DNA from 4 places in the Nonomuraea marmarensis genome. Region 3 is predicted to be linked to each of the others. Evidence: riboswitches for the same ligand, from Rfam matches in the RefSeq annotation. Region 3 holds a riboswitch; each other region holds the start of a gene.
What was found. Region 3 has a riboswitch for cyclic di-AMP ahead of ACFLIM_RS45730 (glycoside hydrolase family 25 protein). Riboswitches for the same ligand answer to the same signal wherever they lie in the genome.
Positions count from the first base shown of each region.

Region 1: it holds a riboswitch for cyclic di-AMP, as region 3 does, so the genes downstream of both, ACFLIM_RS23825 (glycoside hydrolase family 25 protein) here and ACFLIM_RS45730 (glycoside hydrolase family 25 protein) in region 3, are expected to answer to the same signal.
Region 2: it holds a riboswitch for cyclic di-AMP, as region 3 does, so the genes downstream of both, ACFLIM_RS00910 (C40 family peptidase) here and ACFLIM_RS45730 (glycoside hydrolase family 25 protein) in region 3, are expected to answer to the same signal.
Region 4: it holds a riboswitch for cyclic di-AMP, as region 3 does, so the genes downstream of both, ACFLIM_RS18205 (coiled-coil domain-containing protein) here and ACFLIM_RS45730 (glycoside hydrolase family 25 protein) in region 3, are expected to answer to the same signal.

Region 1 covers NZ_JBICRM010000014.1:133,669-138,795, forward strand. The annotation lists gene ACFLIM_RS23820 (MFS transporter) at 1-1,237, opposite strand, end outside; gene ACFLIM_RS23825 (glycoside hydrolase family 25 protein) at 1,480-2,160, opposite strand; cyclic di-AMP (ydaO/yuaA leader) riboswitch at 2,222-2,364, opposite strand; gene ACFLIM_RS23830 (MerR family transcriptional regulator) at 2,785-3,189, opposite strand; gene ACFLIM_RS23835 (methyltransferase domain-containing protein) at 3,257-3,997, shown strand; gene ACFLIM_RS23840 (CoA transferase) at 4,077-4,334, shown strand; gene ACFLIM_RS23845 (alkaline phosphatase D family protein) at 4,468-5,127, shown strand, end outside.
Region 2 covers NZ_JBICRM010000001.1:172,077-177,203, forward strand. The annotation lists gene ACFLIM_RS00895 (NYN domain-containing protein) at 1-1,093, shown strand, start outside; gene ACFLIM_RS00900 (C40 family peptidase) at 1,189-2,163, shown strand; gene ACFLIM_RS00905 (hypothetical protein) at 2,278-2,607, shown strand; cyclic di-AMP (ydaO/yuaA leader) riboswitch at 2,876-3,041, shown strand; gene ACFLIM_RS00910 (C40 family peptidase) at 3,298-3,633, shown strand; gene ACFLIM_RS00915 (hypothetical protein) at 3,907-4,728, shown strand; gene ACFLIM_RS00920 (M48 family metallopeptidase) at 4,739-5,127, shown strand, end outside.
Region 3 covers NZ_JBICRM010000050.1:610-5,736, forward strand. The annotation lists partial or broken gene ACFLIM_RS45710 (heavy metal translocating P-type ATPase) at 1-655, opposite strand, end outside; gene ACFLIM_RS45715 (hypothetical protein) at 677-1,717, opposite strand; gene ACFLIM_RS45720 (heavy-metal-associated domain-containing protein) at 1,714-1,926, opposite strand; gene ACFLIM_RS45725 (metal-sensitive transcriptional regulator) at 1,950-2,231, opposite strand; cyclic di-AMP (ydaO/yuaA leader) riboswitch at 2,707-2,844, shown strand; gene ACFLIM_RS45730 (glycoside hydrolase family 25 protein) at 2,858-3,586, shown strand; gene ACFLIM_RS45735 (M15 family metallopeptidase) at 4,222-4,914, shown strand; gene ACFLIM_RS45740 (L,D-transpeptidase family protein) at 4,992-5,127, shown strand, end outside.
Region 4 covers NZ_JBICRM010000010.1:9,447-14,573, reverse strand. The annotation lists gene ACFLIM_RS18215 (DeoR/GlpR family DNA-binding transcription regulator) at 1-736, shown strand, start outside; gene galT (galactose-1-phosphate uridylyltransferase) at 733-1,806, shown strand; cyclic di-AMP (ydaO/yuaA leader) riboswitch at 1,875-2,014, shown strand; gene ACFLIM_RS18205 (coiled-coil domain-containing protein) at 2,021-2,977, shown strand; gene ACFLIM_RS18200 (DoxX family protein) at 3,095-3,499, shown strand; gene ACFLIM_RS18195 (hypothetical protein) at 3,542-4,267, shown strand; gene ACFLIM_RS18190 (DinB family protein) at 4,260-4,760, shown strand; gene ACFLIM_RS18185 (ATP-binding protein) at 5,029-5,127, opposite strand, start outside.

The sequences.
Region 1 (5,127 bases), on a different contig from region 3:
CGACCGCGACGCCGACTGACCCACCGACCTCGTGGAAGGTGTTGACCACGCCGGAAGCCAGTCCCGCCTCGTGTTGAGAGACGTATCCGAGCGCGGTGGTGGTGGCGGCGACGAACGTCAGGACGATGCCGCCCGCGCCGATCGCCAGGCCGGTGATGACCCCGGCGGTGCCGTCCACCAGGGCGAGGACGGTCGCGCCGGCGGCGGCCAGCAGTAGTCCGCTGACGGCGGCCCCCCGCGCGCCGTGCCGATGGATGACGTGCCCGGCCAGGTGCCCGACAGCCCCGGTCGCGAGCGCCACCGGCACGAACAGGAGCCCGGTGACCAGCGCGGGCATGCCCTGCACCCGCTGCAGGTAGAGCGAGCCGAGGAAGACCATGGCCAGCAGCAGCGCGGTGGCGGCGAGCATCAGGAACGCGCCGGTGGCGACCGGCCGGCGGGCCAGGATCCGCACGTCCATCAACGGTTCGGCGGTGGCTCGCTCGACCACCGCGAACAGAACGTATCCCGCCAGGGCGCCACCGAGCGCGAGCAGGGTCGTGGCCGACCCCCATCCGGAGTCGCCCACGTTGACCAGGCCGTAGACGAGGGCCGCGGTCGACCCGGTGGCCAGGACGGCGCCGGGCAGGTCGATGCGCCGCCGGCGCGCGGGACGGTGCGCGGCGACCATGCGGGGCAGCAGAACCAGCACGGCCAGCCCGACCGGGACGTTGATGAAGAACACCCAGCGCCAGCCGGGCCATGCGGTCAGCAGCCCGCCGAGCAGCGCGCCCGCCGCGAATCCGGCTCCGCCGAGCGCCGCCCATGCGCCGAGCGCTTTGCCGCGTTCGGCGCCGTGGAAGGTGCGGGTGATGGTGGCCAGCGCGGACGGGGACAGCAGCGCCGCGCCCACGCCCTGGGCGAGCCGTCCGCCGATCAGTACGGGCCCGCTGGTGGCCAGGCCCGTGACCAGCGAGGCGAGGGTGAACAGGGTCAGGCCGGCCAGCAGGATCCGGCGCGTGCCGTAGGCGTCCCCCAGGCGGCCGCCGAGCAACATGAGCCCGCCGAAGCACAGCGTGTAGGCGGTGACGGCCCAGGTGAGCCAGGCGCGGTCGAGGTCCAGGCCGGAGCCGATGCTCGGCAGCGCCACGTTGATCACCGTAACGTCCAGGATCAGCATGAACTGGGCGACGCAGAGCAGCACGAGAGCGATCCACCGCCGCGAGTCCGGCACCGCTTGCGTGGCTGAGTCAGTCACGAGGCCTCCGTAAGTAAACACTGATGTTCGACTTACTGTAGCCCCTTATGGCCAAAACCTGAACACTCTTGTACGAATTAGCTGCTCGCGCGGCGCGTGCCGTACGACCACCTCGCCCCGCTCGACGTCCAGGCCGACGCCCTTGAGCACCTCCAGTTCGCCGAAGCGCTTGCGCAGCCCGCGGACACTGATCGGTCGGCGCGGGGCACCCAAGGGGCGGGCCGCGCGTCCAGACACTCTGGCTACTTACGGCCCAGGGCGCGGAGTTGGTCCAGGCTCACGGAGGAGACGTTCTGGTCCACCGGGCTGTCGGTGTACTGGTGGATGGTCCACGTCTTCCACGGCGGGGGTGGCGTGACCGTACCTTTGGCCTTGCTGTAGTGGGCGACCCACAGCGGATACTGGCCGAGGCCTTGACCGTATTTGCTGGCGAAGTTCCAGCCGGAGTAGAACAACGGGGTGACGCCGGTCTTGGCCTTCACCCGCTCCAGCCACGTCTTGGCCCAAGCGTTGACGTAGGCCGCGGGTTTGCCGTCGGTGGTCTCCAGGTCCAGGGCCAGGAGGTCACCGGGCTTGGCCGGCTGCTTGTTCACCACGGACAGGAAGAAGTCGGCCTCGGCGACGGGGTCGTTGGCCGGGCGACCGTAGTGGTAGGCGCCGCGCACCATGTTCTGCCCGGCCATCTCGGCCCAGTGGCGGGCGAAGGCGCGGTCGGTGAAGTCGGTGCCCTCGGTCGCCTTGACGATGCCGAACTCCGCGCCACTGGCAGCCCAGTCGTGCGCCGGCTCGTAGTTGGAGACGTCCTGGCCGTAGGCGAACTCATGGGCATGCGCGGAACTGGCGACGGACGCACCAGCCACGGCGGTGATCATGGTCAGCAAGGCGGTCGCCGCGAGCTTACGCACGATTCCGGGAGTGGCCATTCGGGCGATGTTGATCTTCGGGGCTGGGGTAGGACGGTGGTCGGCCATCGGTAGGGAGTTCTCCTTGCTTCCATACCGCTTACCGGGTTAGCTGACGGGTTCGGGCGTGGAAGCTGCCCTATGGCACTATCCGTGCCAATTCACCCCAAGTAGTACGAACGGGTCCCCGGTTCCGCCCGCAGGCGGACTCAGCGGTCACAGGCGCGCCTGCGATGTCATGCGATGCTCAAAGTAGCGACCGGACAAACCGGATGTATTTCGCAGAAGATAACGTATTAACCAAAAGCCTGACAAGTAGACAAACCGCAAGTTTTGCGAGTGCGACATCACAGTCGTGTAGGCGAGAACCCGGTGGCGCTGCAGCGCCTGAAGCACCTTGCGAACCGAGACGGGCTTCCGGCACCGTCCGCTCCGGGACCGATCAGCAACTTCGTGGCCGGCGATTCGATGTGGCTGAGCAGGGGCGCCTTCTGTACCGGCCCGAAGTCCATGCCGCCGTTGCCTTGCTCTGGCCGAAGGCCCAGGCTGATCTCCTGCGTGGCAAGTGGCGCTTCCTACTATCCTGCCTAATAGCTGATGCCTGCCGGTGCGAGGGGCGTGGCCCCCTCGCGGTGGCGGCCCGGCTCACACTCGCACGTGTGGCGGGGAGGATACGGAGATCCGCTCGGCCACCATGGACTGGAAATGGGAACAGCTGGTGAAGTCCTCGTGGTCGCAGTCCAGTGCGCAGTCGATGAGCTCGAGCGACGCCTGCGCCTCGGCGATGCGCCGGGCGAGCTCCGCCCGACGGCGCAGCAGGACACCACGCCGTTCCGCCGCGTCCGAGGTGGTCATCATCTCGCGGATGTCGTCGAGGCTGAATCCGGCTTCCTTGGCGCGCAGGATCACGGCCACCCGGTAGAGGTCGTCGGGCCCGTATCGGCGGCGTTCCCCGCCGATCCGGGCCGGGCAGAGCAGGCCCATGGCCTCCCAGTGCCTCAGGACATGCGTGGCCAGCCCGAACCGCTCCGCGATGTCGCCGATGCTCATGGTCGCATTTGACTTCATGCCGACATTAAGTCGCATGCTGGCTCGCATGTCCAAAACGACGGAACACATGGAATCATTCATTCAGCTGCTCGACGTCGTCGACGCGTTGCCGGGGGCGGTCGCGTTGCGGGCGCGCTCGTCCGAGCTGCTCGGCCTCCCGGACGGCGCGGCCGTGGTGGACGTGGGCTGCGGCGCGGGACGTGCGGTACACGAGCTGGGGGAGCGCGGGGCGCGGGCGATCGGCGTGGACGTCAGCGAGGAGATGATCGCGGTGGCCCGCCGTCGGTGGCCGCAGGCCGACTTCCGGATCGGCGACGCCTTCGGCCTGCCGCTCGAGGACGGCGAGGTCGCCGGGTATCGAGCCGAGAAGGTCTTCCACGAGCTCGCCGACGCGGCCAAGGCGCTGGAGGAGGCCAAGCGGGTGCTCGCTCCGGGCGGTCGCGTCGTGCTCATCGGGCAGGACTGGGACACCTTCGTCATCGACTCCGACGACCCGGCGCTCACCCGGACCATCGTGCACGCCCGCGCCGACCTGACCGCCAATCCGCGGGCGGCCCGCCGTTACCGCAACCTGCTGCTCGACACCGGGTTCGAGGACGTCGCGGTGGAGGCGCACATGAGCGTCTTCACCGACGCGGCCATGCTGCCCATGCTCACCGGCATCGCGGAGGGCGCCCGTGCGGCCGGAGCCGTCACCCCTGAGCAGGAAGCGGCGTGGGTGAGCGAGCAGAAGGAACGAGCCCAGGCAGGTCGCATGTTCCTGGCGTTGCCGATCTTCATGGCCTCGGCCTCGCGACCTGAGGAGTAGCGCACGCGCCGCGGCGGTTCGCGAGCTCGCCAAGGCCGCGCATCATGCCGGAGGTCTACCGGAGTCGGCGGACGCCGGCGTGACCGGCAGGCCGCGTCACCGGGGCAGCGGGCAGGCGGCCCATCCGATGGTGCCGAGCCGGCCGTCGCCGGCCGTACACCATCCGCAGCTGCGGCACCGCGGGGTGATCGCCGAGGTCGAGCACCCCTCGCTCGGCTCCGTGCCCCTGCCCGGCGTCACCGTGAAACTGTCCAGGACACCTGGCTCCGTACGGCTCCCGCCGCCTCGTCTCGGCGAGCACACGGCAGAGGTCCTGGCCGAGTGGCTCCAGGACTAGGACGTCGGTGAAGCTGCCGAGGCCGTACCTGGTATTCGGGCGGATATGTCGTCGATCAACCGACTTGTCCTGTATTTTGATCATTCATCATGGTGAAACCGGAGCGGTGCTAGCTTGACTCAAGCTCTTCCGGGTGAATCAACAAAGCACCCTGCATCGCAGGGGTTTCCTCGCCCTGGCGGGCGGCGCCCTCGGCGTCCTGGCGGTCGGGCAGATCGCCCAACCCGCGATGGCGCACGCCGACGATGTGGACGCGGTCCCGTTCACCCTGGGGGTGGCCTCCGGCGATCCCGATCATCACAGTGTCGTGTTGTGGACCCGTCTCGTCGCCGATCCGCTGAACGCCGAGACCGGGGGCATGCCGGCCGAGCCGGTCGAGGTCTTATGGGAGGTGGCCCGCGACGACGCCTTCCGGCACGTGGTGCGGCGCGGTTCGGTGACCGCGGTGCCCGAATCCGTGCACACGGTGCACGTGGTCGTGGACGACCTGGCGCCGGATCGGTGGTACTGGTACCGGTTCAAGGCCGGTGACACCTACAGCCGGACCGGCCGGACCCGCACGATGCCGCCGCCCGGGGCCAAGGCGGACCACATGCGGTTCGCCTTCGTCTCCTGCCAGTCGTGGGCCGGCGGCCCCTACCCGGCCTACCGCGACCTGGCCGAGCAGGACGTCGACTTCGTCCTGCACCTCGGCGACTACATCTACGAGACCGCCAACGGCGGCCTGACCGAGTTCCGCCGGCTGCACGCGCTCTACAAGACCTCGCCGCACCTGCGCGCCGCGCACGCCCGT
Region 2 (5,127 bases), on a different contig from region 3:
GGCCGCCGGATGGCCTGAGCTGGTCATGGCGCTGGCCGACGGCAACGTTCCGCCGGCCGCCGATCCCGTGCTGGTGGCCGCGGCCGCCTACCTGACCCGGCCGCCGGGGTGGGCGGAGATGATCGAGGCCGCCCGTACCGACCTCGAGCAGTCGGCGGTGGCGGCCGAAGGGACGGAGCGCGAGGAGGCCGTGGCCCGGCTGCGCGAGCAGCTCGCCGCGCAGAAGAACGCCGCCAAGGAGGAGTCCGACCGGCTGCGCGAGCAGATCAGGGCGGCCCGCGCGGAGAACTCCGATCTGCGGCGCAAGCTCCACGACGTCCGCGAGCGCGCCAAGGGCGCGGTCCGCCGGGCCGAGGAGATGGAGCACGCGGCGGACGAGGCCAGGTCGGCCGCCTCGGCCGCGGGCAGCGCGGGCGAGTCCGAGCTGCGGCGGCTGCGCGAGCGGGTGGCCGACGTGGAGAAGCAGCTCGAAGCCTCGCGGCGGGCCGCGCGTGAGGGCAGGAGCATCGAGGACGCCCGCATCCGGGTGCTGCTCGACGCGCTGCAGGACGCCTCCGCCGGGCTGCGCAGGGAGCTGGCCCTGCCCACCACGATCAGCAGGCCGGCCGACTCGGTCGCCGCGAGCACGGGCGAACGTCCTGGCGTGCGCGGGGTGCCCGCCCGCGCGCTGGCCGACGACGACCCGCAACTCCTCGACCAGCTCCTGGCGTTGCCGCAGGTGCACCTGATCATCGACGGCTACAACGTCACCAAGACCGGCTACGGCACGCTCACCCTCGCCGACCAGCGCAATCGGCTGATGACCGGGCTCGGCGGGCTGGTGGCGCAGACCAGGGTCGAGGTGACCGTGGTGTTCGACGGAGCGGAGCTGAACGCTCCGGTGCAGGTGGTGGCGCCGCGGGGGGTGCGGGTGCTGTTCAGCGCGCCGGGGGAGATCGCCGACGACCTGATCCGCCAGCTCGTACGCGCTGAGCCGCCCGGCAGGGCCATCGCCGTCGTGTCGTCGGACCGCGAGGTGGCCGAGTCCGTCAGGCGGATGGGAGCCAGACCCGTTCCGTCTGGCTTGCTGCTGCGCAGGCTGGGCCGAGCCTAAATTACGAGTTGCTGGATTTTGGGTGGTTTAGGTGTGACCTCACCTGCCACTTCTGTACTATTTCGCCCCAGATGTAATCCCTGGGAGGCGACACTGTGAGTTTTGGCCGGTGGCCGGTGGCCGCGGGTATCGCGATCGGGCTGGTGCTGTTGCCGATGGGTGCGGCGGTCGCCGATCCCAAGCCCACGATCGGCCAGGCGAAGGCCAAGCTCGACAAGCTCAACGACAAGGCCGACAAGGTCGTCGACCGGTTCAACACGGCCACTGAGCGATACAAGAACGCCAAGACCACCTACAGCAAGCTGAACGACAACTACAAGCGCAAGCTGGCGACGGTTGCCACCCTGCGCTCCCAGGTGATCAACATGGCCGTCGACAGCTACACGCTCGGCGGGGACGTCACCTCCTGGCCCGGGCTGATCGGCACGGGCAACCCCGAGGACCGCCTGAACGGACTGGCGCTGGCGGGGCAGCTGTCCACGGAGCGGGCGGAGAAGCTGGCCGCGTTCGACCGCGAGAACCGCGGGCTGAAGACCGAGCGCGACAAGGCGCAGGACGCGCTGGTGTCGGCGGACAAGGAACGGGACGGGGTGGAGAAGGAGCGCTCGGAGATCCGCAAGCTGATCGCCGAGCAGAAGAAGCTCCTGACGAAGCTGGGCGCGTACAACGCGGGCAACCCGAACAGCGTCGGCATCAAGTACACGGGGCCGGCGTCGGGGAACGCGGCGGCGGTGCTGCGGTTCGCGTTCGCGCAGGTGGGCAAGCCGTACGTCTATGGCGGGACGGGGCCGGGCGGCTATGACTGCTCGGGGCTGACCCAGGCGTCGTGGCGGGCGGCGGGGGTGTCGCTGCCTCGTACGACGTGGCAGCAGTGGGCGTGGGGGGCCGGCCGCAAGGTGGACATCAACGATCTTCAGCCTGGGGATCTGATCTTCAGCGAGGGCTTGGGCCACGTCAGCATTTACGCCGGGAACGGGCAGATCGTCCACGCGCCGCAAACGGGCGATGTGGTCAAGGTGGTCAAACTCTCCGACTACGGCAACCGCATCGTCGGCGCCATCCGGCCGTAACGTACGTTCTCCTTTGGTCCTGTAGCGGCTCGGTTCCGGGCGGTGACGGCCCGGGTTTCGGTCACCGCCGGACGCTCTTCCTCGTTGCCGCCTCGTTACGGCAGGCCCCGAACGGTGATCGCCTCGCTGCCAGGCCGGCGGAGGTGCGCGCGCCGGGCCGACCTCGGGCACTACTACGACGACGAGCCGTTCGACGTGATCGTCATGTCGTTGTCGCTGCACCACATGCACCCGCTGGAGGCGCTGCTCGACCGAGCGTCCGCGTGGTTCTACGACGCTGGATCGTTGCCGACCACTGGCCGCCGTCGAGCAGCGGTTCAAGGTCGCAGAGGTCGTACAGCTGTGGCGCATCGAACGGGAACGAATCGCGGCGGGAACGCTCCCACCTACGGGCTTCAGGTTGACGGTGCGAAAGATGTGACAAAAGCGACAATCGTCGCCTGACAAGACGGTCCATTCGCAAGTGTGAGCAGTGTCACATTTGGATAACGGAACCTGGTGTTCCAGCAGGGGTTTCAAGCCTTACTGACCCCTTTATCTGATCTTTACAGCATGACCGCCGCTTTGCTGATCCTTGACCTGTCGGCGTAGCTTCGGGCCTCGTCGCGGCGAACAAGCCATGTCGCCGCGAACCGGCATCGGTCCCTCCCGATGTGAGACAGATAAAGATCCGTTGGTCGCCTTCGATATCCCGATTTCGACATATCAATCGGGCGGCGACCTGCCGAGTCCGTGCAGCCAGGAGGCACGGAGCCGGGGAACCAGCGATCCCACATTCCCCTAGGGATCAGGGGTGAATCGGCGCGCACATCGCGCCGTAGGGCGACTTCCAGGCCCGAATCCGTCAGCTAACCCGGTAGGCGTTCGTGGAAGACCCAAGGAGAAATCCTGTCTACCTCCCTGCAAAACCCCCGTCTGTCCCGACGTGCCCTGAGTGGCGTAGTGCTCACGATGACCGTGACGGCCGGAGGTCTGATCCTCCATGCCCCAACGGCTCAGGCGGCGACGGCGAGCGATTCGGCCAGTACCTCCACGGCGAAGGCGGCCGCAACCGCCGGAACCGCGAGTACGGCCAGGGCCGCTCGAGCAGCCAAGATCGCTCGTCAGAAATCGAAGGCCGGCAAGGCCGTCGCCGTGGCCAAGGACCAGATCGGTGACCCGTACCGTTATGGGGGCACTGGACCTGGTTCGTTCGACTGCTCCGGCCTCGTCCAGTACGCCTGGAGGAAGGCCGGGGTGAAGATCCCGCGCGTGACGAACAGCCAGTTCGCCCGCATCAGCAACAAGGTCTCCTGGCGGCATCTCCAGCCCGGTGACCTGATGTTCTTCAGCGGGCTCGGCCACGTGGGCATGTACGTCGGCAAGGGCAAGATGATCCATTCGCCGCGGACAGGCGAACGGGTGCGCATCGACAAGCTGGGCGGATGGCGCAAGTCGTCGTTCGTCGGCGCGGTCCGCCCCGGCATGTGAAGAAGCCTCGTCCGGATTTATGGATATTTTCCAGGATTCGGGCGGGGCTCTCACGTCTTCACCCCGCCGTTCTTCTTCCTTCTGGTACGGCAAGCCAACGTCACGCCACCCACCGCACGTGGCGGGCCACATCCAGGGAGACGCCCGCTGACCGGCACACATGCCCCGCCGCAACGGCGCAAGGCCGAGCGGTGAAGGAGTGGGCCGATGACGGGAGTGCGGCGGGCTGGACCACGGAGCTCATGTGCGGTGGGCCGACTACCATCAGGCATCGTGTCCGAGCAGGTGAGCCGACGAGCCATGGTGGCCGGACTCCTGCTCCTCGCCTTCGCCACCCCCGCCGGCTCCCCGGCCCCCGGATCCCCCCTCCTTCCCCCCGAACTACGCGACCTGTGGCCCGAAGGCATGGTCGTAGCCCGGGGAACGCGCTCGGTGGTCGTCGGCCACCACGCCGCGCCGGGTTCGCTCGACGAGATGGCGCGCAGGGCCGACACGGCCGGGCAGCGGGTGGCGGCCGTCCTCGGCGGGCCGGTGCGGCCGCTGGTCGTCGTTCCCCGGACCACCCGCGAGGCCGCCGAACTCGCCGGGGTGGCGCGGCTCGACGGGCTGGCCGCGGTGGCCGACGGCGGGCGGGTGATCGTCGTTCCCGAGTTCTTCGCCATGCTCAACCCCACCGGCAAGGACGTGGTCCTCATCCATGAGCTCGCCCACGTCGTGGCGGGCACCGACCGGCTGCCCGTCTGGCTCTACGAAGGGTTCGCCGACTACGTGGGCTACCGTGACGCCGGGCTCCCCGTGAAGACGGCCGCCGCCGAACTCGCCGCCGAGGTGCGGGCCGGGCATGTGCCGAGTGAATTGCCCGGACCTGCGGCTTTCGCGGCGGACGGGCGGGACCCCGTACGGCTCGCGCGGGCGTACCAAGAGGCCTGGCTGGCGTGTCGCTTCCTCGCTGACCGGTTCGGTGAGGAGACCCTGGTGGGGCTCTACCGTGATGCCCGGGCGATCGGCGTCGATCAGGCACTCGCCTCGCTGGGGCTCTCCGTGGCCACGCTGACGGCACGGTGGCGCGACTACGTGCGGGACCAGCTCGCGTAAGGGGAGGCAAATGAGCGAACGGCGAGAAACAGACGAACCATCACAGGAAGGCGACGACCCCGGCGGCGCGGTGGGCCCCATGGGCGCCGAGCGGCCAGACGGCGCGGCGGCTGTGAGCGCCACCGGGGCCGTCGGAGGAACGGCGGCGACGGACATCGCGGACCCTGGCCCGACCGACAAGCCCGGCACGGCCGAGAAGGTCGGTTCGGCGGGAGAGGGCGGCTCGGGTGGCAGGATCGGCTCAGCCGGGCGGCGTGGCCGGAGCGGTGCCGGCGAGGGTGCGCAGCGGGGGCATGGTGGGGATGTGTCCGTGAAGAGAGGCGACCAGCCGGAAGGCGGCGTGGCGAGCGAGCGGCGGTTGCGGCGGCAGGCCGGTGCGGCCCTGGTGCTGCTGGGCGC
Region 3 (5,127 bases):
GCCCGGCCAGGATGAACGCCGTCACCGCCGCCGCGGTCTCCAGATAGATGTTGCCGGACCCGTCGCTGCGCTCGATGGTGAACGCGAACGGATGCGTCATGCCCGGCGTGCCCGCCGTACCGAAGAACAGCGCCCACAACGACCAGCCGAGCGCGGCAAGGGTGCCGATCGAGATCAGCGTGTCCATGGTCGCGGCGCCGTGCCGCAGATTGGTCCAGGCGGCCTTGTGGAACGGCCAGCCCGCGTATGCCACCACCGGCGCGGCCAGCGTCAGCGACAACCACTGCCAGTTCGTGAACTGCAACGCCGGGATCATCGCCATCGCGACCACCGGCACGGACAACACCACGGAAGTGATCAGGCGGTTGCGCAGCGGCTGAAGTTCGTCCCCCGGCTCTTCCTCGCCTGCCTCAGCCTTGGGCGGAGCGGGCAGCGCCGCGGTGTAGCCGGCCTTTTCCACTTCGGCGATGAGCTGCTCAGGTGCGACGCCTTCGCCGAAGGTGACCTTCGCCTTCTCCGTGGCGTAGTTGACCGTCGCGGTCACGCCGTCCATCTTGTTGAGCTTGCGCTCGATGCGGTTGGCGCACGAGGCGCAGGTCATGCCGCCGATCGAGAGCTCGACCGCGTTCTGCCGGTCATCGATGACAGAAGACATCACCGTTCTCCTTTCTCTCGCTCAGTGGCCGTGATCGTCGCCATGCCCGCTGGGCGTGGCCGTCGGAGTCGTGGTCGTGGTCGTAAGGGGCGTGGCCGTGGGAGTCGTGGTCGTAACGGGCGCCGCCGTCTTATCCGCGCCGAGGGTGAAGTCGGCCGTACGGACCTTGTCCCCGTGCTGGAAGTCCAGGAACAGGCGGTAGTCGCCGCCGCTGGGCACCTCGGCGTAGAAGACGATCTCGGGCCCGGCCTGGGTCTTGCCGTCGCCCGGCGCGCCGTCCGGGTGGACGTGCAGGTAGGCCAGGTCCCTGGCGCGCAGGACCACCAGGTGCCCGTAAGCACCCAGGTAGGGCTGCAGGTCGGTGACCGGCTCGCCGTCCTTGCTCACCTTCAGGGTGAGCTTACTCGCCTGCCCCGGTGTCAGGTCGCCGTCGAGGGTGACGGTGTATCCGTCGACCGTCGCGGTACGGCCGGCCAGCGGCAACGCCTTGGGCTCATACTCGCCCGCCACAGACAGGTCCGTGCCCAGCGTCAGCGCCTCGCCGCCGGTGGGCGCGAAGTCGGCGAAGGCCCGGTACGTCCCCGCCTCCGGCAACGTCAGCTCGACCGACCAGACGCCCTCAGGCGTCATCTCCGGATGCACGTGCTGGAAACTGCTCAGATCACGGGAGACGACGATGAAATGCAGCTTCTTGTCGTGCTCGACCTGGTAATCGGTGACCGGCTTGCCGTCCGGACCCGTCACGGTGAAGCGGAAATCGGTGGGCTCACCCGGCTTGATCGCCCCGGTCAGCGAGGTGAGGGTGTAACCGTTCTCGGACACCTGGAGCCCCCCAGGTGTATCGCTCCTCACCTGCTGGGCGGCGTGCTCACTGTGTTCACCGGACTCCTCAGAGGATGGCGCCGCCATCGCCGCATGCTCCGCCGCGGGCGCCGCCATGGCGGCGTGCTCGTCGGCCGGAGCCGCTCCGACCGGCCCGACCACCTTGCCCGCACCCAGGGCGCCGCCGAAGACGACGACCAGCCCCAGGATGTAGGAACCGAGCTTGGCTGCGGTGTTCATGACTGATTCGCCACTTCGTATCCGGCCTCCTCGACCGCGGCAACGATCTTCGCCGCGTCAACGGAACCGTCGCCGTCCACCCTCAGCAGCCCGCTGGCCAGGTCGACCTCCACGCTCGTGACGCCAGCCACCTCGCCGACCTCTTCCTTGACCGAACTGACGCAATGGCCGCAGGTCATGCCCTTGACGATGTAGGTGGCGGTACTCATATCGATCTCTCCTTCAACCCTGGTCAGGAACGGACAAGCCGGGCAATGGCATCAGAGGCTTCCCTGACCTTCACGTCAGCCTCGGGACCACCCTTCAACGTGGCCTCAGCGACACAGTGAGCCAGATGCTCCTCCAGCAACGAGAGAGCGAACGACCGCAGCGCGCTGGTGGCCGCCGACACCTGAGTCAGGATGTCGATGCAGTATTTGTCGTCTTCGACCATCCGCTGCAGACCACGCACCTGCCCCTCGACCCGGCGCAGCCGCACCGCGTGATCCTGCTTGCTACCGCTATATCCGACCATGCCAGCCTCCCATCGAGCCTCTCACCTACTACAACACTATACCCCCCTACGGTATTTCCCAGGCAAGAGTGCAGTCCATCGCGCTGATGCTCAGCGCCTGTTCGATCCGGTCGAGCGCCCCCCCGGAAGGACCCGGGGGTACTGGCCCGTTCTTCAGATCGTGGCCGGACCCCGCCACTGAACGTGACCGTTCACCGATGTTTACCTCTTACGAGGATCCGGACGGTGTGCGACGACGAGGACGGTGCGGATGCGCACCAGTTCGGCCACGGCCTGCTGGAACGCCCTCCCAACCGGAGAGTTGTATCCCTCGAGCTGCGGATGCGGCTGCTTCCAGCCGTAGGGCGACCGTTCTTGACTGGAAATCTATCCACTTGTAGCCTGCTTGTCAGGTATTTACCCTTATGGGGTGTTTGTAGGTATACGTCCGACTCGTCAGCTCGTTACCAGACCATCGCAAGACCATCACAGAACCGCCCTGTGACCGCTGAATCCGCCACACGCGGAACCGGGGACCCACGTCCCAATTGGGGTGAATCGGCACGCCGTGCCGTAGGGCAGCTTCCACGCCCGAACCCGTCAGCTAACCCGGTAAGCGGTATGGAAGCAAGGAGAACCCCTTCACGATGGCCAAGCACCGTACCCTCCGTGTTCCAAAGATCAACACCTCCTTCGTCGGCGAGACCCGCCCCCTGCGCAAGGTCGCGGCGACCGTATCGCTGGCCCTGGCCGCCGCCCTGGCGGGCGCCGGTCTCGCCGGTCCCGCACAGGCGGATGGCTTCATCGAGGGGCGAGACATGTCCCACTACGAATCCAGCTACGACTGGGCCGGGAGCGGCGCCCAGTTCGGCATCGTCAAGGCGACCGAAGGCACCGACATCATCGACAGTTCGTTCGCGCGTCACTGGGCGGAGATCGGCAAACTTCCCATGGTGCGCGGTGCGTACCACTTCGGGCGCCCCTCCAACGACCCCGTCGCAGAGGCCGACTTCTTCCTCTCCGTGGTGAACAAGCAGCCCGCCAAGGCAGGGGACCTGCTGGTCCTCGACCTGGAAACGACCGACGGTCAGTCCCCGGCGCGAGTGAACGCCTGGGCCAAGACATGGCTGCAACGGGTGAAGTCCAAGACCGGCGTCACACCACTCTTCTATGCCAATTCCAATTTCGCCGAGAAGTACGGCCAGGGATTGGGCGAGTACCCACTGTGGGTGGCCAACTACAACGAGGCCAAGGGCACGGTCACCCCGCCGTCGCCCTGGAAGAAGTGGATCATCCACCAGTACACCGACGACCCGGTGGACCAGAACGTCTCCTCCCTGCACCAGGACCAGCTCCGCGCCCTCGGCCGGAGATAATCCGATCGCTCCCAGCGAACCCTGAACGGCTGGAGCGAGCCTCCACCGCCGCTACGGCCCTGGATCTGCTCGACACCCTGCGCCATGAGCTCGACATCTCAATCCTGCTCATCACCCACGACGTGACCTTGGTCGCCGACCACGCCGACCAGATGCTCGTCATGTCAGCAGGCCGGATCGTGGAGACCGGAAACCCCGCAAGGTACGCATGGCGCCACGGCACCCCACGACCATCGACCTTCTCGCTGCCAGCGTCATCGAGACCGTGACGGCGTCGAGACCGACGCAGCCGACCACGTAGATCCATGGGCTTGTGGCACTCGAGTCGGGCGGCGTGTCGGTACTCGTCGATCAGCTCACCGAGGCTCGTTCGCCTTCCACGGTGTCGATGAAGGCGCTGAGGCCCTTTCTCCGGTGGCCGCCCGGGCCAGCGCCATAGTCCTCAGGGAAGGGGGCGCGGCGGCCCAACTCGCCGCCGAGCCGGACGTAGCAGGCCAGGGTTCGAGTTCTACGACGGCACACGGATCGCGGCCACAGGCGTGGCCTGAGTCTGCCGTTATGTCCGTAAGAGGATCGATGGCCGGTCATATCTGATCGATTAGAACAGGCAGCTGAAGAGTGCCTAACCTGGGGAGATGGCATTCATCCCGCACCGCACGCCAGCTGCGGCGGCACTCGTTCTGCTCAGCGTGACCGGCGTCGCTATGGTGACGGCTGCGGCGTCCCCTCCGGCGCCCTCTCCCTCGGGCACATCACAGAAATTCACCGCCATAGTGACACCAGTGTCCCCGGACCAGCTGCGCTATTCCTGGCGCCGTGGATGCCCGGTGCAACCCGACGATCTCAGAATGATCAGCATGACCTACTGGGGTTTCGATGGCAGGCCCCACACAGGCAAGCTGGTGGTCAACGAATCAGTGACCAACCAGGTCGTCTCGGTCTTCAAGATGCTGTACGGTCATCGCTTCCCCATTCGGCAGATGCAGCCGGTGGACGTCTACAAGGGCAGCGACGACGCCTCCATGACGGCGGACAACACCTCGGCCTTCAACTGCCGGCACGTCAAGACCACCGGCACTTGGTCGCAACACGCCTACGGCCTGGCGATCGACGTCAATCCCCGAGAGAATCCCTACATCCACCCCTATCCAGGCGGCACCATCGATCCCACGAACGCGAAGGGCTATGTTCAGCGGCCTCTGAACCGGCCAGGAGTCATCAACCCCGCTGACGACGTCGTTCGCGCGTTCAAGAAGATCGGCTGGGGCTGGGGCGGATCCTGGTCTGGCGAGAAGGACTACCAGCACTTCTCCCAGAACGGACGATGACGTCTGCGCCGCGACCGCTGCCGGAGAGCGCGGGGACGCCGCCCGAGCACACCTCTCGCCTGGCTAGCCTGACCTGCATGAACAGCACCAATCAGAGAGCGCCTGCGGACCCGAGAATGGCTTCCGTCCGCGTGAGTGCCGCTCTGCTTGCACTCGTCATGATTTTCAGCGGGTTCTTCGGTGCCCGTGCCGTGTCCGCGTCTGCGGCCGCTC
Region 4 (5,127 bases), on a different contig from region 3:
CAGCAGCGGCGGCGTCCGCGTCGCCGACCTCGTACGCGAGCTCGGCGTCTCAGACATGACCATCCGCCGCGACCTCGAGGTGCTGGCCGAGCGAGGGCTGCTGGAGAAGGTGCACGGCGGCGCGACCGCACTCGGCCCCGGCTCGACCGAGGAGCCGGGATTCACCGCCAAGTCCGCCCGCCAGCAGCAGGAGAAAGAGGCCATCGCGCGGCACGCCGCCCGCCTCGTACGTCCTGGCACGGCCGTGGCGCTGTCCGCGGGGACCACCACGTGGGCGCTGGCCCACCACCTGATCGGCGTGCCCGAGCTGACCGTGATCACCAACTCGATCCCGGTCGCCGAGGTCTTCCACCGCAACCCACGCGTCGACCGCACCGTCGTGCTGACCGGCGGCGTGCGCACGCCGTCCGACGCCCTGGTCGGCCCGGTGGCCGTGGCCGCGATCCGCCGCCTGCACGTCGACACGCTCTTCCTCGGCGTGCACGGGATGAGCGTGCGCGCCGGGTTCACCACGCCCAACCTGCTCGAGTCCGAGACCGACAGGGAGCTGGTGACGGCCGCGCACCGGTTGGTCATCCCCGCCGACCACACCAAGTGGAACACGGTCGGCATCAGCACCATCGCCGAGCTGACCGAGGCCGACGTGGTCATCAGCGACGCCGGGCTGCCCGACGACGCACGCATTGAGCTGGCCGAACGGGCCGGAGAACTGATCATCGCGGAGGGCTCGCCTTGAAGCGCACCATCACCCACCTGGCCGACGGACGAGAGCTGATCTACTTCGACCGGCGGGACGACGCCGACAGGAGCGCGATCGACCGGCGGACGCTCGAACCCCGGCCGGTGGCCTCCGAGCTGCGTTACGATCCGCTGACCGAGGAGTGGATCGCGATGGCGGGGCACCGGCAGACGCGGACGTTCCAGCCGACGGGCTCGGCCAACGAGTGCCCGTTGTGCCCGTCGTCGGACACGCGTTCGACGGAGGTCCCGGCGTACGACTATGACGTGGTGGTGTTCGAGAACCGCTTCCCCTCTTTTTCCGGAAATTTCGGGACTTATCAGGACGTGGGCGGCTTGAGTGATGTACGGCCGGGAGTGGGGCGGTGTGAGGTGGTGTGCTTCACCTCTGAGCATTCCTCCTCCTTCTCCAAGCTCTCCGACGACCAGGTGGGCCTGGTCATGGAGGCGTGGGCCGACCGCACGGCCGAGTTGTCCGGGATCGAGGGCGTGGAGCAGGTGTTCTGCTTCGAGAACCGGGGAGAGGAGATCGGCATCACGCTCGCCCACCCGCACGGCCAGATCTACGCCTACCCGTACGTCACGCCCAAGACCAAGCTCCAACTCGGGGCCGCCAAGCGCTACTCGGGGAACCTCTTCGCCGACGTGCTGGCCGCCGAACGGGCCGCGGGGACGCGGGTGGTGGCCTCGAACGAGCTGTGGACGGCCTTCGTGCCCGCCGCCGCGCGCTGGCCGTTCGAGGTGCACGTGTACCCGCATCGGCAGGTGCCCGACCTCGCGGCGCTGTCGGAGGAGGAACGTGCTGCGTTCGCCCCGCTCTACACCTCCGTCCTGCGGGCGTTCGACGACCTGTTCGGCGTGGTGATGCCGTACATCTCGGCCTGGCACCAGGCGCCCGTGCGCCAGGACCGGGAGCTGGCGTACCTGCACCTGGAGCTGTTCAGCATCAGGCGCGCGCCCGGGAAGCTGAAATACCTGGCGGGCTCGGAGTCGGCGATGGGCGCCTTCGTCAACGACGTGCTGCCGGAGGAGGCCGCACGCATGCTTCGATCACAAGTAGATCACTAATGGATTTCTAGTTAAGGTCGCATTACTCGTGATCTACCACTAATATCCCCTTATGCACCGGCCGTAACAGCCGTTGCACGCCTAATCCCGGGCGAGTTGCCCGGGAGCCGGGGACCCATTGCACCTGGGGTGAGTCCACTTCGGTGGTAGGGAGCAGCTCCCATGCCCGAACCCGTCAGCTAACCCGGCCGGCAGAGGGAGAGGAAACATCTACGTGGCGGTTTCGTCCCCCGCGACTCTTGCCATCGGTCTCATCACCGCCACCGTCGTCGCCTTCCTTCCGGCGACCGCGGCGTCGGCCGCTCCCAAGCCGACGGAAGCCGAGCTCCGCGCCCAGCTCAAGCAGCTCAACAGCAAGGTCGACAAGCTCATCGAGAAGTACAACCTCAAGCGCGTGGAGCTGGCCAAGGCACAGGAGGCGGCCAAGTCGGCCAAGGACCGCCTGGCCACCGCCGAGCAGACGCTGGCGACGGCCGAGCAGCGCGTCGGCGAGATCGCCAGGATGCGCTACCAGAACGCCGACCCCTCGATGCCCGGCATCCTGCTGCCCGAGAACGGCAGCGGCGCGGCCTTGCTGGAGCAGCTGACGGCCGAGCAGCAGGCCGTCGTGCAGGGCGTGGCCAAGGCCCGCGACGACAAGCAGAAGGCCTCCGACGAGGCCGCCGCGCTCGCGTCCCAGATCCGTACGGACACGGACGATGTGGCCGGGCAGCGCGACGATGCCCAGGACGTCATCAAGGACATCCAGAAGAAGCTCCAGGACCTGGTGCCGTTCGGGCCCGGCCGCAACGGCAACGGCAGCTGGGCCCCCGAACTGCCCTCCGGCTCGGACAACATCACGCCCCGCACGCAGCTGATGCGGGCGGAGGTGCGGAAGAACTTCGCGCTGCCGTACGAGGTGGGCTGCTTCCGCGCGGGCTCCAGCGGCGAACACCCGCTCGGGCGGGCCTGCGACTTCATGATGAGCACCGGTGGCTCGATGCCCAGCGCCGCCCACAACGCCCTCGGCGACCGGATCGCGGAGTGGGCCATCAAGAACAAGGACAAGCTCGGCGTCAAGTACGTGATCTGGAAGCAGCGCATCAACCAGGGCTCGGGCTGGAGCGCGATGTCGGACCGGGGCAGCATCACCGAGAACCACTACGACCACGTGCACATCTCGATGTTCTGAGGCGATCAAGGGCCCGGGTGTAGATAGGTACACCCCTGTCAGGCACCTAGATCGATTCTCCCCGGCGATCCCCACGCCTAGCGTCGGAGGCACGACGCTCAGGGGAGGCTGAAGATCATGACTACCGCACCGCACACGACCGCCGCAGGACGCCTGCTCAACGTCGCCCTGTGGATCCTCCAGGTGGCAGTGGCGGGCTTCTTCGTGATGTCGGCCATGGGCAAGTTCGCGAACGCGGAGCCGTCCGCCTCGACGTTCGAGGCGATCGGGTTCGGAGACTGGTTCAGAAACCTGGTGGGCGTGCTGGAGGTGGCGGGGGCCGTGGCGTTGTTCGTGCCCCGGCTCGCGGGTCTGGCCGGGCTGGCGTTCGCCGGCCTGACGGTCTGCGCGACGCTGACCGAGCTGTTCGTATCAGGTGGCGGCGTGGTGTTGCCACTGGTCCTGCTGGCGCTCTCCGCCGTGATCGCCTGGGGCCGCAGGGCGAGCACGGCCCGGCTGTGGGCACTCGTCGGGGGCAACTGACACGGACATGCTGGAGTGGTGGAGCTCTTCAAGGACGATCCGATGTCCCGCCCTCTCACCTATCCCGGCCGGATCCCGTCGACCTCCGGCATCCTGGTCGACGACGCGTACGTGCCGCTGAGCGCCGAGGAGAGCGTCCCGCCCGGCGAGTGGCGGGCCGAGGACGAGCCGCTGGCGGCGCTGCTGGCCCGCCTCGACTGCCCGCCGTTGCGGGCGCGCCACCTGGTCGTCGCCGTGGGCTCCAACGCCGCGCCCAGCCAGGTACGCAGGAAGTTCCTCGACCATGGGGTACGCCCGATCGTCCCCATGACGCTCGCCGACGTGCCGGGCATAGCCCCAGGCGTCTCCGCCCACGTGAGCAGATGGGGCTACGTACCGGCCGCGCCGATCGAGACCCCCGGCGAGACCTCCAGGCTGTTCGTGCTCTGGCTCGACGAACTCCAGCTCGCGGCCCTGGACCTCACCGAGCCCAACTACCACCGCCGCACGATCGCCGTCGACGGCACCCGGGCGTTCGTCTACACGGGAAAGCACGGCTGCCTGACAGACCCCGAGGGCCGCCCTCGCCGCCTGCGACCCCAGAGAGCCCTGATCCAGGACCTCCTGGACGAATCCCCCCGGCTACGCCACCTGTGCGGGAACACCCCGGACGACTTCGTGGACAACGTCAGGGACGAGACCGTACGCGAGGCGGTCTACCGCCTCTTCCAGGCCGACCTCCGGACTGAGGCGCCTGCCGGGCCGGATAAGGTCGGACCTCGTGATTGACACCCGCGTTCCCCCACCTCTCACCGGCGACGAGCTGACCGTCCTGACCAATTGGCTCGAATGGCACCGCGGCACCCTCGCCGTCAAATGCGCCGGCCTGTCGGACGACCAGCTGCGCCTGCGCTCCGTGCCGCCCTCGACCCTGTCCCTGCTCGGCCTGGTCAGGCACCTGGCACACGTCGAACGCGCCTGGTTCCGCCGGGTGCTGAACGGCGAGGACCTCCCCAAGCTCTGGGACAAGGACCGCGACAACGACGCCGACTTCAACGAGGTCGACACCGCCTCCGTCGAGGAGGCCTTCGCCACCTGGCAGGCCGAGATCGAGTGTGCCCGCGCCATCTCGGCCGCCAAACCCCTGGACGCCGTCGGCGACCGCAACGGGCAGGACTGCACGCACCGCTGGATCCTCGTCCACATGATCGAGGAGTACGCCAGGCACAACGGCCACGCGGACCTGCTACGCGAGCGTATCGACGGCGTCACGGGCGAATAACGGCCCTGAGCCAGCACCCCAGCCGCCGATACCGCTCCAGCGCCGCCTCCATAGGCAGCGTCGCAGCAGCCCGTGCTCGGCCGGCACGCCCGGATATTCGCGTCACAAGCGATCGTCGGTCAACGCTTTGACCACGGAGCCGGCCCACGGGGCGCACGTAACGGCGGCTCGCCACGCGCCGGTCAGCGGCCGTTCTCCTGGAGGTCCTCAGGCACGTGCGGCGGGTGGCGGCCTGCTCGGCCCTGCCGTAAAAGATGGGGATCTTGATCTAGGCGTCGGCGCGGAAGAGCGCCCAGACGGCCTTGCCGCCACGAGCCAGGGGGTCCCAGCCCCAGCACTGGCTGTAGGTTTCGACGATGTAAAGGCC